3 regions of the Kocuria salsicia genome follow, and region 1 is predicted to be linked to each of the others. Evidence: predicted binding sites of a transcription regulator. Region 1 holds the regulator's gene; each other region holds the start of a gene.
The links. Region 1 encodes HrcA, which represses chaperone genes, less so after heat shock. Its sites were predicted from a motif close to TTNGCACTCGNNNNNNNCGAGTGCNAA; they were not measured.
Positions count from the first base shown of each region.

Region 1 (4,665 bases):
ACAACGGGTCCCACACGGCACATCCGGCGCCCCACGTGCCAAAACCCCTCAGTAGCCGTCCGGTGCGGTGAGGAAGTCGATGAGCTCCTCGACCCGGCCCAGCAGTGCGGGCTCCAGGTCCGAGTAGCTGTCCACGCGGGCGAGGATCGCCTGCCACGCCCGCCCCACATCCTGGGGAGTGCGGTGGGGCATACCGAGGGCCTTGGCCATCCCGGTCTTCCAGTCCACACCGCGAGGGATCACGGGCCACGCGGGGATGCCCAGGGCTGCAGGCTTCACCGCCTGCCAAATGTCCACGTAGGGGTGGCCCAGGATCTGCACGTTGCCCCGCGCACCCGGCACAGACAGCGCCCGATCCGCGATCCGCGACTCCTTGGACCCGCTGACCAGGTGGTCCACGAGGATCCCGAGACGACGGCCCGGGCCGGGGTGGAACTCCGCGATGGCCGCGGGGAGGTCGTCGATGCCGTGCAGCGGCTCCACGACGATCCCCTCGACTGCGAGGTCGTGGCCCCAGACCTTCGCCACGAGCTCGGCGTCGTGGTAGCCCTCGACCCACACGCGGGACTCCTTGGCCACCGAGGCGCGCAGGTTCTCCACGGCCACCGAGCCGGAGCGCGTAATTCTGGGCCCGCTCGGGACACTGCGAGGTGCGGGCGGGGTGAGGCGGACGGGCTCGCCGTCAAGCAGGAAACCGGGACCGAGGGGGAAGGCCTTGACTCGGCCGTGGCGGTCCTCCAGGCCCACGACGCGCATGCCGCCCACGACCTCCACGCTCACCACGGCGCCCACCCACCCGCTCTCGACGTCCTCGAGCACCATGCCGGACTCCACGGGCAGCCCGCGGGCCGCGGGGGAGCGGCGCGAGACCTCGGGGCTGCCGAGGTCCTGCGGGCCCCAGCCCCAGCCGGATGTGTTCACGGGGGTGCTCCTCGCTCGCGGGTGACGAATCAGCCGCGAGCGTACCAAAGGACCGGTCCGCGGCAGGGCCACTAGACTCACGGAATTAGCACTGTGCCGATTCGAGTGCCAAAATTGGTCGCGGCCCGGTTCACCGGGTGCCGCACGGGCGCCCGAGGACATCCGCGAGCGGGAGGTGGGAGACATGGAGCATCCGCGCAGGGCGAAGATCCTGCAGGCCATCGTGGAGGACTACGTCCACTCCCGCGAGCCCGTGGGCTCCAAGGCGCTCGTGGAGCGCCACCGGCTGCCCGTCTCCTCCGCCACCGTGCGCAACGACATGGCCGCCCTCGAGGAGGACGGTCTCATTGTGGCACCCCACACCAGTTCAGGTCGGATCCCCACGGACCGCGGCTACCGGGTGTTCGTGGACCAGATCGCCGCGCTGCAGCCCCTCACGCCTGCGCAGCGCCGTGCCGTGCAGGTCTTCCTGGGCGGCGCCCACGACATCGACGATGCCATGGAGCGCACCGTGCGCCTGCTGGCCCAGCTGACCCACCAGGTGGCCGTCATCCAGTACCCGGTGCGCACCGGGATAACGGTGCGCCACGTGGAGCTCGTGGACGTCGGCGGAAACACGCTGCTCGTGGTGCTCATCCCCACGAGCGGCCGCGTGGTGCAGCGCACGGTTGCCCTCACCGCGCCCGTTGCCGAGGACGCCCTGCTCGAGCTGCGCGCCGCCGTCCTGGCGCGCGTGCTGGGTCAGGCACTGGAGACCGTGCCGGCCGCGGTCGCCGAGCTCCCCGAGACCGTGGAAGACCCGGTCCGCGAGGCCGCGCTCGCCGTCGCCGACACCGTGGCAGTGCTGGCCGCCGCCTCGGACGACCAGCGCCTCGTGAGGGCGGGCACCGCCAACCTCGCCCGCTTCAGCGGGGACTTCCCCCAGAGCATCTCCCCGGTGCTCGAGGCGCTTGAGGAACAAGTGACACTGCTGCGATTGTTGTCCGAGATGCAGCAGGACGAGCGCGGCGTCGCGGTACGGATCGGCTCCGAGCAGTACGACGACCCGCTGGCCGAGGCGGCCGTGGTGGCCACCGGCTACGGCCCGCAGGACGCCTCCAAGGTGGGCGTCGTGGGCCCCACGCGCATGGACTACCCCACCACCATGGCCTCCGTGCGTGCCGTGGCCCGCTACCTCTCCAAGAACCTCGGGGACTGACGCGCCACCCGGCGCCGCCCCGGCACAGACCACCGACCCAGAGACGAAAGCAGAAGCGACGACATCGTGAGCGATCACTACGAAACCCTCGGCGTGAGCCGTGACGCCAGCACCGAAGAGATCAAGCGCGCCTATCGCAAGAAGGCCCGCAAGCTGCACCCGGACGTGAACCCCTCGCCGGAGGCAGCCGAGGAGTTCAAGCGCGTCTCGCACGCCAACGACGTCCTGTCGGACCCGGACAAGCGCCGCGTGTACGACGCCACGGGCAACGAGAACGGCACGGACACCGGCTTCGGCGGAGGCTTCCCCGGCAGCGGGTTCGGCTTCTCGGACATCTTTGAGACGTTCTTCCAGGGCGCGGGCTCCGGCGGCCAGCGGGGCCCCCAGTCCCGCACGCGACAGGGCCAGGACGCCCTGATCAACGTGCGCATCTCCCTGAAGGACGCCGTTTTCGGAGTGGAGAAGGACATCACCGTCGACACCGCGGTCACGTGCCCCACGTGCGAGGGGACGTGCTGCCAGCCCGGCACGAGCCCCACCACGTGCACCATGTGCCACGGCTCCGGCCACATGCAGTACCAGCGGCAGTCCATCCTGGGCATGGTCACCACGCAGGCGCCCTGCTCGCAGTGCAACGGCTTCGGCACCGTGATCGAGCACCCGTGCCACGAGTGCTACGGCGAGGGCCGCGTGCGCGACCGCCGCCCCCTCACGGTGAAGATCCCCGCCGGCATCCAGTCCGGCAACCGGATCCGCCTGGGCGGTCAGGGCGAGGCCGGCACGGCCGGCGGACCCAACGGCGACCTCTTCGTGGAGCTGAAGGTGGACCCGGACCCCACGTTCGTGCGCGAGGGCGACGACCTGCACGCGCGGCTGCGGATCCCCATGACCGCCGCGGCACTCGGCACCACCGTGACGCTGGAAACTTTCGACGGCACGCGCAGCGTGGACGTGGTCCCCGGAACCCAGTCCGGTGCCACCATCACGCTGGACGACCTCGGCGTCACCCACCTGCGCGGCAAGGGTCGCGGGGACCTGCAGGTGCACTTCGAGGTCGAGACGCCTCGGGACCTCACCGGCGAGCAGCGTGAACTCGTGGAGCGGCTGGCGGAGCTGCGCGAGGAGCAGGCCCACGACGGCACCACCGTGAGCACCTCCCACTCCGGCGGGTTCTTCTCCCGGCTGCGGGACCGGTTCAACGACCTGTGACGAATCCCGTCTTCCACCGCGAGGACCTCACCGGGGCGCACCCCGGCGAGGTCCTCGACGTCGTCGGCCCCGAGGCCCGTCACGCCGTGACCGTTCGCCGGCTGCGCGCGGGCGCGTCCCTGGACCTCGTGGACGGCCGCGGCACCCGCGCGGTGTGCACGTTCGTCGCGGGGGAGAAGGACCGCATGAGCGTCACCGTGGACTCCGTGGCGCACGAGGAGCCGCCGGCGCCGCGCCTCACGCTCGTCCAGGCGCTGGCCAAAGGGGACCGGGACCTGCAGGCCGCGGAGACCGCCACCGAGCTCGGTGTGGACTGCGTGATCCCGTGGCAGGCAGAGCGCAGCATCGTGCGGCTGCGCGGGGACCGTGCCGCCAAGACCATGGCCAAGTGGGACGCCACCCTGTGCGCGGCCGCCAAGCAGTCCCGGCGCGCGCACTGGCCGCGGCGGGAGCAGTGGGTGGACACCGCCGCCCTCGCGCGGCTCGTGGCGGAGGACACGGAGACCCTGTGGCTCGTGCTGCACGAGACCGCCTCCACCGCGTGGTCCGGGCACGACGTCACCGCCTGGCGGGAGCGGACCCGGATCGCCGTGGTGGTCGGGCCGGAGGGCGGCATCAGCGATGCGGAGACGCAGCTGCTCACCGAGGCCGGGGCCCACACGCTGCGCCTCGGGGACACGGTCATGCGCTCGGCCACCGCCGGGCCGGCCGCCCTGGCCGCGCTGCACTCTGTCCTGGGCCTCTGGGGCTGAGCGCCCCCTCCGCGGGAGGGGCTGGGTGGGACGAACCCCGGGATCTCGGGGGAGCAGCGTGCCGGGGACGCCACCCGCGCCTCGTCGGGACGGCATGACGACGACGTCGCGCGCCCGCGTACGGCGGATGCGCCTCAGCGCGTGGCAGCGACGGTGATCACGTGGTCGTCCACGAGCACGGTGCCCTGGTCGTTTGTTCCCGCGACCCGCACCGTGTACTCGCCCGGGTCCAGGTCGATGGTGGTCCGCAGCTCGGTGCCGACAGTGGGGTCCGAGCCGGGGGAGGCCGCGGCGACCGTGCCGCTGCGCACTGTGCGCTCGTCCTGCGTGACCTCCCAGCGGACGTCGTGCACCGCGGGCAGAACGCGCAGGAACACGGTCAGGGGACTGCCGGGGTCCGCGTCCGTCTGGGGGTCGATGAGCCACACGGGCGCGGCCAGGGACGTGTCGCGGGTCAGCGGATCGGAGAGGTCCACGGAGCCGAACGCCGAGAACCCGGTGCGCCCGTCCACCAGGATGCGGACCTCCTTGGCGGTGGAGGCGTCCAAAAGTCCCGCGGTCACGGCGGCCGCGGAGACCGTGTAC
Region 1 covers NZ_BAAARF010000003.1:289,380-294,044, forward strand. The annotation lists gene ABD264_RS01355 (DUF3097 family protein) at 49-921, opposite strand; gene hrcA (heat-inducible transcriptional repressor HrcA) at 1,106-2,119, shown strand; gene dnaJ (molecular chaperone DnaJ) at 2,186-3,328, shown strand; gene ABD264_RS01370 (16S rRNA (uracil(1498)-N(3))-methyltransferase) at 3,325-4,080, shown strand; gene ABD264_RS01375 (GerMN domain-containing protein) at 4,215-4,665, opposite strand, start outside.

Region 2 (4,665 bases), on a different contig from region 1:
GGCCGGTCCCCCGGTGCGGCCGGTCTGACATCTGAGGTGTAGAAGTACCCGGATTCTGTGCCGCTGGGCCGTCATCTCTACACCTCAGATTCGCGGGGTCCCGCGCCGGTGACGACGACGCCGCTCGCCCCCCGAGCGCGCGAGGCTCAGGACCGCGCGTCCCGCGTCTTCTTCTCGTTCGCCTTCTCGATGGCCGCCACCAGCTCGTCCTTGCTCATCTCCGAGCGCCCCTGGACGTCCAGCTCCTGAGCGATCCCGTAGAGGTGCTCCTTCGTGGCGTTCGCATCCACTCCCCCGGCGGTGTCCTCGGAGTTCAGCCCACCCTTCTCCGCGCTCGCGTCCGAGGGGCCGTTCTCCTCCTTGGGCTCCCAGCGGTCCCCGACCTTCTCGTGGGTGTGCTTCACGGCGGCCCACGCGGTGCGGGCGGCCCGGGCGTCGTCGTCGTACTCGTCCTGCGCGGCGTCGTAGGTCTGCGCGAACGTGTCCTGCGCCTTCTCGTCCGAGCGCCGCAGCGTGGACGGGATCTCGTCCTGGATCGCGTGGCCGTTCTTCTTCGCCTTGGGCACCGCTGCCTCCTGGGTCCGTGCCGGAATGGTGGGCACCTCCGATCCTAGGGACGACGACGCCGCCCGCCCCACCCTTTCGGGTCCCCCTGCGGAGTTCTCTGGGCACTTGTGCGCCTTGAGCTGAATCCGCTCAACTTTGCTGCGCAGGGTCTTGGCACTCGCTTGGGGTGAGTGCTATCTTTTCAGTAGTTGAGTCACAGGGACTCAAGAAACGTGAAGGCTCCACTTCCAGGGGATGAACAGGACGGCGGGGCACCTCACGGTGGCGCCACGCATGCAAGGAGCAGACATCATGGCTACTTTCGATCCGTTCTCCGAGGTCCAGAACTTCGCCAACCAGGTCCTCTCCAGCCGCAACGGGCTGGAGCAGATGCCCATGGACCTCTACCGCCAGGGTTCCGACTACTTCCTCGCGGCTGACCTTCCGGGCATCGACCCGTCCAGCGTGGACGTGGACGTGGACGGCCAGCTGCTGACCATCCGCGCTCAGCGCCGCCTGCCCTCCGCAGAGAAGGACACCAAGTGGATCGTGCGGGAACGCCGCAACCACTCCTTCGTGCGCCAGCTGAACCTGGGTCAGGGCATCGACACCGAGAACATCACCGCCGCCTACGACAACGGCGTGCTCACGGTGCGCATCCCCGTCTCCCCCAAGTCCCAGCCGCGCAAGATCCAGGTGGCCACCGGCCAGAACCAGGACAACGTGGTGCTGGAGCACGGCGGGAAGTCCGAGAAGTCCGACGAGAAGAAGGACTCCGAGAACTGACGGCACCACGGTTCGACATCATGACGGTCTGACGGCGTCCCGTCATGACGGTCATGCGACCACGGCGAACGGGCCCGCGGGAGAGATCCTGCGGGCCCGTCGTCGTACCCGGGGGGCCGCGAGTGGACGGTGCCGGTAGCAGCGCGGAAGGTGCGGCCGCGGCAGGGACGGACGGAGCGGCGTCGTCGTGCCCCGCACGCAGGACCCCCGCGACGACGCAGCCCGGGACCCGGCCCGCGCCCCACCTCACCCGGCGAAGAAGAACCTCGTGAGGTGGAAGAACACCGGGGCGGCGAAGATCAGGGAGTCCATGCGGTCCAGGATGCCGCCGTGACCGGGGATGAGCGTGCCGAAGTCCTTGATCCCGCGGTCCCGCTTGAGGCTGCTCATCACCAGGCCGCCCGCGAATCCGAGGACGCACGAGAGCAGAGCCAGCACGGCGGCCTGCCACGGGGTGAACGGGGTGAGCCACCACAGGGCGGCACCGAGCGCCGTCGCCGAGAGGATCCCTCCGACGAACCCCTCCCACGTCTTGTTGGGACTCACGGTGGGTGCGATCCTGTGCCGCCCCACAGTCTTGCCCCAGAGGTACTGGAGCACGTCCGAGCCCTGCACCACGACCACCAGGAACAGCAGCAGCGCCCCGGCCTCCGGCCCGCCGGATCCCACCGGGGAGCCGTCCGCCGCAGCCTTGCCGTCCCGGAACACCACGGGCAGCTGGAGCACCGCGGGCAGGTAGCTCAGCGCGTAGACGCACACCATGAGCCCCCACTGGCTCAGCGCGGCCCTGTGGAGGAAGGACTCCGTGCGCCCGGACAGGGCCAGCAGCACGGGCAGGAACAGGAACACGTAGACGGGGATGAAGATGGCGTACATCCCGTACCAGTGCTGCCACAGGAACCAGAAGTGCAGGGGGCTGAGCACGGCCATGATCCACACCATGACCCGCTGGTCCCGTTCCCCTCGCGGCATCAGGTCCGCGAACTCGTGCATGGCCACCAGCGAGAGCGCCAGGAACAGCAGCACCACCGCGGTCTCGCCGAGCGCCAGGGCGCCCACGAGCACACCCACCATGAGCCACCACGCGACGATCCGCTGCCGCACGTTCACGAGCGTGGTCCGCAGCCCGTCCGAGCGGGTGCGGCGGTACATCACCTCGGCCGCGAGCGTGGCCAGCACCAGGACCACGAGCAGTCCGAGCACCAGGCGCCAGCTCTGCGGGCCGAGCAGGCCGATGGTCGTCACGGCCTAGCCCCGGGCCCGCAGCTCGCGGGAGATCGCGCCCAGCCGGGAGGCCACGGTGAGCGCACTGCCCAGCGCCACCACCAGGAGCGTGAGCCACAGGACGATCCCGGGCTGCCACCCCAGCAGGGGCTCGACCAGACTCAGGAGGATGCCTCCCATGAGCACCCACATGCGGCGCTGCTTGGGCAGCACTCCTCCGAACTGCTGCGCGCACCCCACGCTCACGCCGAGCGTGCGCACGTAGGCGGTCAGCACGGCGAGGCTGCCGGCGAGCCACCCGAGGGCAACACCGCCCGTCACGGACGACGCCGCCCAGCCCGCTCCCGCGAGAAGCGCGAGGTCCGAGACACGGTCCGGCACCTCGTTGTACAGCTCCCCGGTACGGGTCCGCAGACCGCCCTCGACGGCGAGCATCCCGTCCAGCATGTTGCACAGCAGCCGCAGCGGGATGCAGAGAGCGGCGAGCAGCAGCGCGACCGCGCGCAGTGCGCCGTCCGCGTGGCCCGCCACGACCAGGAAGCCGCAGCCCACGAGTGCTGTGACCACCGACGCCACGGACACGTGGTTGGGGCGGATGCCGGCGCGCTGCAGGGTCGAGGCGGCAGCGGTCGCCCACCCGGCGGTGCGCTGGGGAATGGGGCGGCGCAGGGGGCCGGTGGGGGACATGTCGCTCCTCGTCTCATGGGTTCCTCATGCATTTTCACAGAATTTGCGCCCTGAGGACACGAGGCAACAGTGGCAGGGGGGACGGTCCTGTGGGGTTGGATGTCCACAGGGCAGCAATCAAGACCGCTGAGGAGAGTGCCGTGGACAGGACGTCTGGTCGTCGCAGGGACCACGTGGTCGCCGGGCTCTGGGGTTTCGCGGAGGCCACCGGGTTCTTCGTCGTGCCGGACGTGTGGCTCTCGGCCCTGGCCGTCCGCAGCCTCCGGCGAGGGCTGACGAGCGCCGTCTCCGCGACCGCCGGGGCCGTGGTGGGCGGGGCGCTCATGCACCGCTGGGGCGAGCGAGTTCCGGCGGGGCGCTCGGCCTGGCTGCTGACCCGGCTGCCCGCCGTCTCTCCCGCGATGGTGGAACGGGTGGAGCGGGAGATGGCCTCGCACGGATTCGCCGCCGTGCTCCTGGGTCCGCTGCGGGGTACCCCGTACAAGCTCTACGCGCGGACGGCCGGGCTGCGCGGGGACCCGCTGCCCGCGTTCCTGGCGTGGTCGGTTCCCGCCCGTGCGCCGCGGTTCGTGGTGGTCACGACGGCGGTCGGCGCGCTCTCCGCCCTGCTCCGGTCTCTGCGTCCCCACGCCCCGGGAGGGGTGCGCTGGGCGATCTTCACCGCCGGGTGGACCGCGTTCTACGCGTGGTACTTCCGCACGGTGGGCCGGGGCTGAGCGGGTCTACGCGCGGGAGGGGCGCGGCTGACTGCGGCTGACCGCTGCTTTCTCTGGCTGGCGCACCCGGGGACGACGACTCCGCGTCACGCCACGTAGCGCGCCCGCACCTCCTCCGGCAGCATCCCGCCACCGGTCAGCCACGCCATGTGGGTGATGTTCTCCGGTGCGGCACCGAAGGGCTCGCCCTCCTCCGAGACCCGCCGGATCGACTCCAGAGCAGCCGCGGCGGACGGCTCCACCACCATGCCCTCAGCCCTGTGCAGTGCCCTGACCTGCAGGGACATCTGCTCGTCGGTCGCAGTGACGTAGCCGTCCACCAGCCTCTGGACCGCGCGCCCCACGAAGCCGGAGGGCCTGCCCACGGCCAGCCCGTCCGCAATGGTCCGGGTGCTCAGACCAAGCTCCGCCACGGATATCCCGTCGTGCCGGCCGGTGCGCACGCCCAGCAGCATGCACGGGGCCTGCGTGGGCTCCACGAACACGCAGTGCACGACGTCACCGAACTCACGTTTGAGCCCGTAGGCCACGCCTCCCGGCGCACCGCCGATCCCGCAGGGCAGGTGCACCACCAGCGGGTGCTCGCTGTCCGCCGCAACACCCTGCTCTCGCAGCTGCGAGGCAACGCGGGCCCCCGCTACCGCATACCCCGCGAAGAGGCTCAGGGAGTGCTCGTCATCCACGAAGTGCACGGTCTCGTCCTGCT
Region 2 covers NZ_BAAARF010000009.1:49,905-54,569, forward strand. The annotation lists gene ABD264_RS08770 (ChaB family protein) at 147-566, opposite strand; gene ABD264_RS08775 (Hsp20/alpha crystallin family protein) at 859-1,332, shown strand; gene ABD264_RS08780 (phosphatidate cytidylyltransferase) at 1,579-2,577, opposite strand; gene ABD264_RS08785 (CDP-alcohol phosphatidyltransferase family protein) at 2,581-3,243, opposite strand; gene ABD264_RS08790 (hypothetical protein) at 3,384-3,959, shown strand; gene dsdA (D-serine ammonia-lyase) at 4,046-4,665, opposite strand, start outside.
Region 2: ABD264_RS08775 (Hsp20/alpha crystallin family protein) is a predicted target of HrcA. The motif match lies at 718-744, and genes of this name have one in related genera.

Region 3 (4,665 bases), on a different contig from region 1:
TGGAGAGCACCGAGAAGGCCAGCGAGGACGCGAACACCAGCCCGAAGCACGCGGCCAGAACGGGGACGCTGCTGTGTCCCGTCCGGCGCTTGACCAGCCACGCCAGGCCGAAGATCAGCGGCCACAGCAGGAAGACCTGCCCCTGGACCGAGAGGGACCAGAAGTGCTGGAACGGCGAGGCCGAGGAGTGATCCGCCGCGTAGTAGTCCACCGCGTTGAAGGCGAGCGTCCAGTTCTCGAAGTACAGGATCGAGGCCACGCCCTGGAAGCGGAAGTCCGCCACGTCCTGCGCGGGGTACAGCCACCACACGAGGAACAGTGTGGCCAGGATGACCACGGTCGCCAGCGGCAGCAGCCGCTTGAAGGTGTGCAGCCAGTAGCGGCCCAGCGCCAGAGGACGCCCGCCCTCGAGCTTGCGGACGAACGAGAGGGTCATGAAGAACGCGGAGATGAACAGGAAGATGTCCACACCACCCGAGACCCGGCCCATGAACACGTGGTAGAGGACCACCAGCACGACCGCCACGGCACGCAGTCCCTGCACCTCCGGGCGGAACCCGGAGTACCGCTGCACCCGTTGCGCGGAGGAGGATCCGGCAGCCCACCGGGGAAGCTGCCCCACCGGAAGCGGGGATGAACCGGCAATGGGATCCAAGGCTGGGGAAATGCGCATCCGGTCAGCCTAAACGCAACGGGGCGCACCGATCACATCGCACCCGGTTCCGCCCCGACCCGTCTCCGTGGGGGGGCAGCGCGCACGGCCTGCGGGTTGAGCCACCCGGTCGCGCGGGGGCAGAGGTCGAGCACCGTCGCCGGTGGCAGTACCACAAATGGCCGGCGGCCCACCCCTCGAAAGGGGTGGGCCGCCGGCCATTCGGCGATTTCCGGAAGGATCGGGAGGACTCAGTCCTCGTCGTCCTGCTTCTCCGCCACGAGCGTCTCGGTGGTGAGCACGAGCGCGGCGATGGACGCCGCGTTCTGCAGGGCGGAACGCGTGACCTTGACGGGGTCGATGATGCCCGCCGACAGCAGGTCCTCGTACTCCCCGGTCAGTGCGTTGTAGCCGTTGCCCGGCTCCATGTCCGCGACGCGGGCGGCCACGACGTTGCCGTCCTGGCCCGCGTTCTCCGCGATCCAGCGCAGCGGCTGGACCAGGGCGCGGCGCACGATGTTCACGGCGGTGGCGGCGTCCCCGCTGAGGCCGAGGTCCGTGCCGTCGAGCGTCTTGGAGGCGTGGACCAGGGCGGAGCCGCCGCCAGCCACGATGCCCTCTTCGAGCGCGGCACGCGTGGAGGACACCGCGTCCTCGATGCGGTGCTTGCGCTCCTTCTGCTCCACCTCGGTGGCGGCGCCGACCTTGATCACGGAGATGCCGCCGGCCAGGCGCGCGAGGCGCTCCTGGAGCTTCTCGCGGTCCCACTCGGAGTCCGTGCGGGCGATCTCCGCGCGGATCTCGGCCACGCGATCCGCGACGGCCTCGGAGGACCCGGCGCCGTCCACGAGCGTGGTCTGGTTCTTGGTGACCGTGATGCGGCGGGCACTGCCCAGCTGGGTCAGGTCCACGCCGTCGAGGGAGATGCCGAGCTCCGGGGTGATCACGGTGGCGTCCGTGAGCACCGCGAGGTCCTGCATGATCGCCTTGCGGCGGTCACCGAACCCGGGGGCCTTCAGGGCCACGACGTCCAGCGTGCCGCGCAGCTTGTTGACCACCAGGGTGGACAGGGCCTCACCCTCGACGTCCTCCGCGATGATGGTCAGCGGCTTCTTGGCCTGCAGCACCTTCTCCAGCACCGGCATGAGGTCCTGGATGGCGGAGATCTTTCCCTGGTACAGCAGTACGTAGGTGTCGTCCAGGACGGCTTCCTGGCGCTCCTGGTCCGTGATGAAGGACGGCGAGAGGTAGCCCTTGTCGAACTGCATGCCCTCGGTGACGTCCAGCTCCACCTCGGTGGAGGAGCCGTCCTCGATGGTGATGACGCCGTCCGTGCCCACGGTCTCGAAGGCGCGGGCGATCAGCTCGCCGATCTCCTCGGACTGCGCGGAGATGGCCGCCACGTGGGCCACGTCCTTGCCCTCGACTGGGCGGGCGTTGTCGAGCAGACGCTCGGACACGGCGGCCACCGCGGCCTCGACCCCGCGCTTGATGTCGCCCGGGGCGGCACCGGCGGCCACGTTGCGCAGACCCTCCTTGACGATGGCCTGGGCCAGCACGGTAGCGGTGGTGGTGCCGTCGCCGGCGACGTCGTTGGTCTTGGTGGCGACCTCCTTGGCCAGCTGCGCGCCGAGGTTCTCGTAGGGGTCCTCGAGCTCCACCTCACGGGCGATGGTCACGCCGTCGTTGGTGATGGTGGGCGCGCCCCACTTCTTGTCGAGGACGACGTTGCGGCCACGGGGGCCGAGGGTGACCTTGACGGTGTCCGCGAGGCGGTTGACGCCTGCCTCGAGCGCTTTGCGAGCGGTGTCGTTGAACACCAACTGCTTGGGCATGTGTGCTCCTTGGGAGAAAGAGGGAGAGGAAATGACGGCGCGGTGCCCGCGCTGCCCGTGCGGGCGGAAGCTCGGGCACCGCGCTCGAAAGACGTGGGGTGGTTACTTTTCGATGACGGCCAGCACGTCGCGCGCCGGGAGCACGAGGTACTCCTCGCCGTTGTACTTGACCTCGGTTCCGCCGTACTTGGAGAAGATGACCAGGTCACCCTCCTTGACATCCACGGGGATGCGGTTTCCCTTGTCGTCCACGCGGCCCGGGCCCACGGCAAGGACGGTGCCCTCCTGGGGCTTCTCCTTGGCGGTGTCCGGGATGACCAGACCGGAAGCGGTGGTCTGTTCAGCGGCCAGCGGCTGAACCACGATGCGATCCTCGAGGGGCTTGATGGAGACCGACACGATCTCTCCCTTTCTTCTAGGCGTGTGAGACGGTGTGCGCCCGCGCGGTGTCGTGGGGTCCCACGACGGCGAGCGCCACAGGCCAGTTGGCGTGCCAACCGTCGTCGCGGTGCCGATTGAGCGCCTGGCCTTTTAGCACCCTCACTACGAGAGTGCCAACAATCACTGTAGGGAGGCCGCCCGCGCCCGGTCAAGGCGGCGCCGCGCCGCTCCCCTGTGGGCTGAAAGCTGGCCGACCCCGCCGCTCGCGCGGTTGCGCGCACGGGTCTCAGTAGTAGACCGCGAGCCTGCCGCTGGGCCCGTCGTGGCACGTCACCGGGGTCTCGAAGACCCGGGTGAGGGTCTCGTCCGTCATGATCTCCTCGGGCGTCCCGAACTCCACGACCTTGCCCTCCTTCACGGCGCAGATCCAGTCCGAGTAGTGGCTCGCGAAGTTGACGTCGTGCAGCACTATCAGCACGGTGCGCCCCAGCTCGTCCGCTACACGACGCAGGTGGTGCATCATGTGCACCGAGTGGCGCATGTCCAGATTGTTGAGCGGTTCGTCGAGCAGCAGGTAGTCGGTCTCCTGGCACAGCACCATGGCCACGTAGGCGCGCTGGCGCTGGCCACCGGAGAGCTGGTCGAGGTAGCGGTTCTGCAGGGAGCCGAGGTCGAAGAACTCGATGGACTCGGAGATGATCCGCTCGTCCTCCCGGTTGATGCGTCCCCGCGTGTAGGGGAAGCGGCCGAGCGCCACCAGCTGGCGGACCGTGAGGCGCGCGGTGAAGTGGTTCTCCTGACGCAGCGTGGAGACCACCGTGGCCAGTTTGCGAGGGTGCGTCGTCGTCACGTCGTGACCGCCGATCACCACGGTCCCGGCATCCGGGCCCAGCAGCCGGCCCATCATCGTCAGCAACGTGGACTTGCCCGCCCCGTTGGGCCCCACCAGCGCGGTGACTCCCCCGGGCGGGATCTCGAGGTCCACCGGCCCGATGGACGTCCCGGACCCGTAGTCCTTGAACAGCTTGCCCAGCTGGATCACAGCCGACCCCTCCTCAGGATCACCACGAGGAACACGGTGCCACCCAGCAGTTCGATGATGATGGACACCGCCCCCTCTGCGTAGAACACGTTCTTCAACAGGAAATAGGCGCCCGCGAGCACCGCGAAGCCGATCAGCACGGCCATGGGGAACACGTACCGATGGTCGTAGGTGTCCGAGAACTGGTAGGCGAGGATCGCCACCAGGAAGCCCAGGAACGTCATGGGCCCGATCAGGGACGTGGAGACGGCCATCAGGACGGAGACCCAGAACAGCGTGAGCATCAGTTCCCTGCGGTGCTTCAGGCCGAGGTTCGTGGTGACGTCCTTGCCCAGCGACAGGATGTTGAGCTTGCGCGAGTGCAGGTACAGGGCCACGGTCGCGAGGGCGCACAGGGGCACGGCGAGCGGGAAGTAGCTCGCGTCCGCGTTGGACACCGAGCCGAACAGCCGCGCGCTGAGCACGTCGAAGTCGCTCGGGGCGAGCAGCCGCTGCATGAACGTGGAAACGGAGCCCAGGCCACCGCCCAGCACGATGCCGATCAGCAGCATGATCTGCACGTTGCCGTACTTACCGGAGAGCAGCCAGCCGTAGAGTCCCAGCGCGAAGAGCACCATGAGGCCCACCTGCATCGCGTACTGCGGCAGGCCCTGGATCGCGGTGACGCCGACGGCTCCCAGGAAGTAGACGACGGAGGTCTGGATCAGGACGTAGAGGGACTCGAACCCCATGATCGACGGTGTGATGATCCGGTT
Region 3 covers NZ_BAAARF010000004.1:61,268-65,932, forward strand. The annotation lists gene ABD264_RS04540 (acyltransferase family protein) at 1-673, opposite strand, end outside; gene groL (chaperonin GroEL) at 904-2,487, opposite strand; gene groES (co-chaperone GroES) at 2,590-2,886, opposite strand; gene ABD264_RS04555 (iron ABC transporter ATP-binding protein) at 3,155-3,910, opposite strand; gene ABD264_RS04560 (iron chelate uptake ABC transporter family permease subunit) at 3,907-4,665, opposite strand, start outside.
Region 3: groES (co-chaperone GroES) is a predicted target of HrcA. The motif match lies at 3,019-3,045, and genes of this name have one in related genera.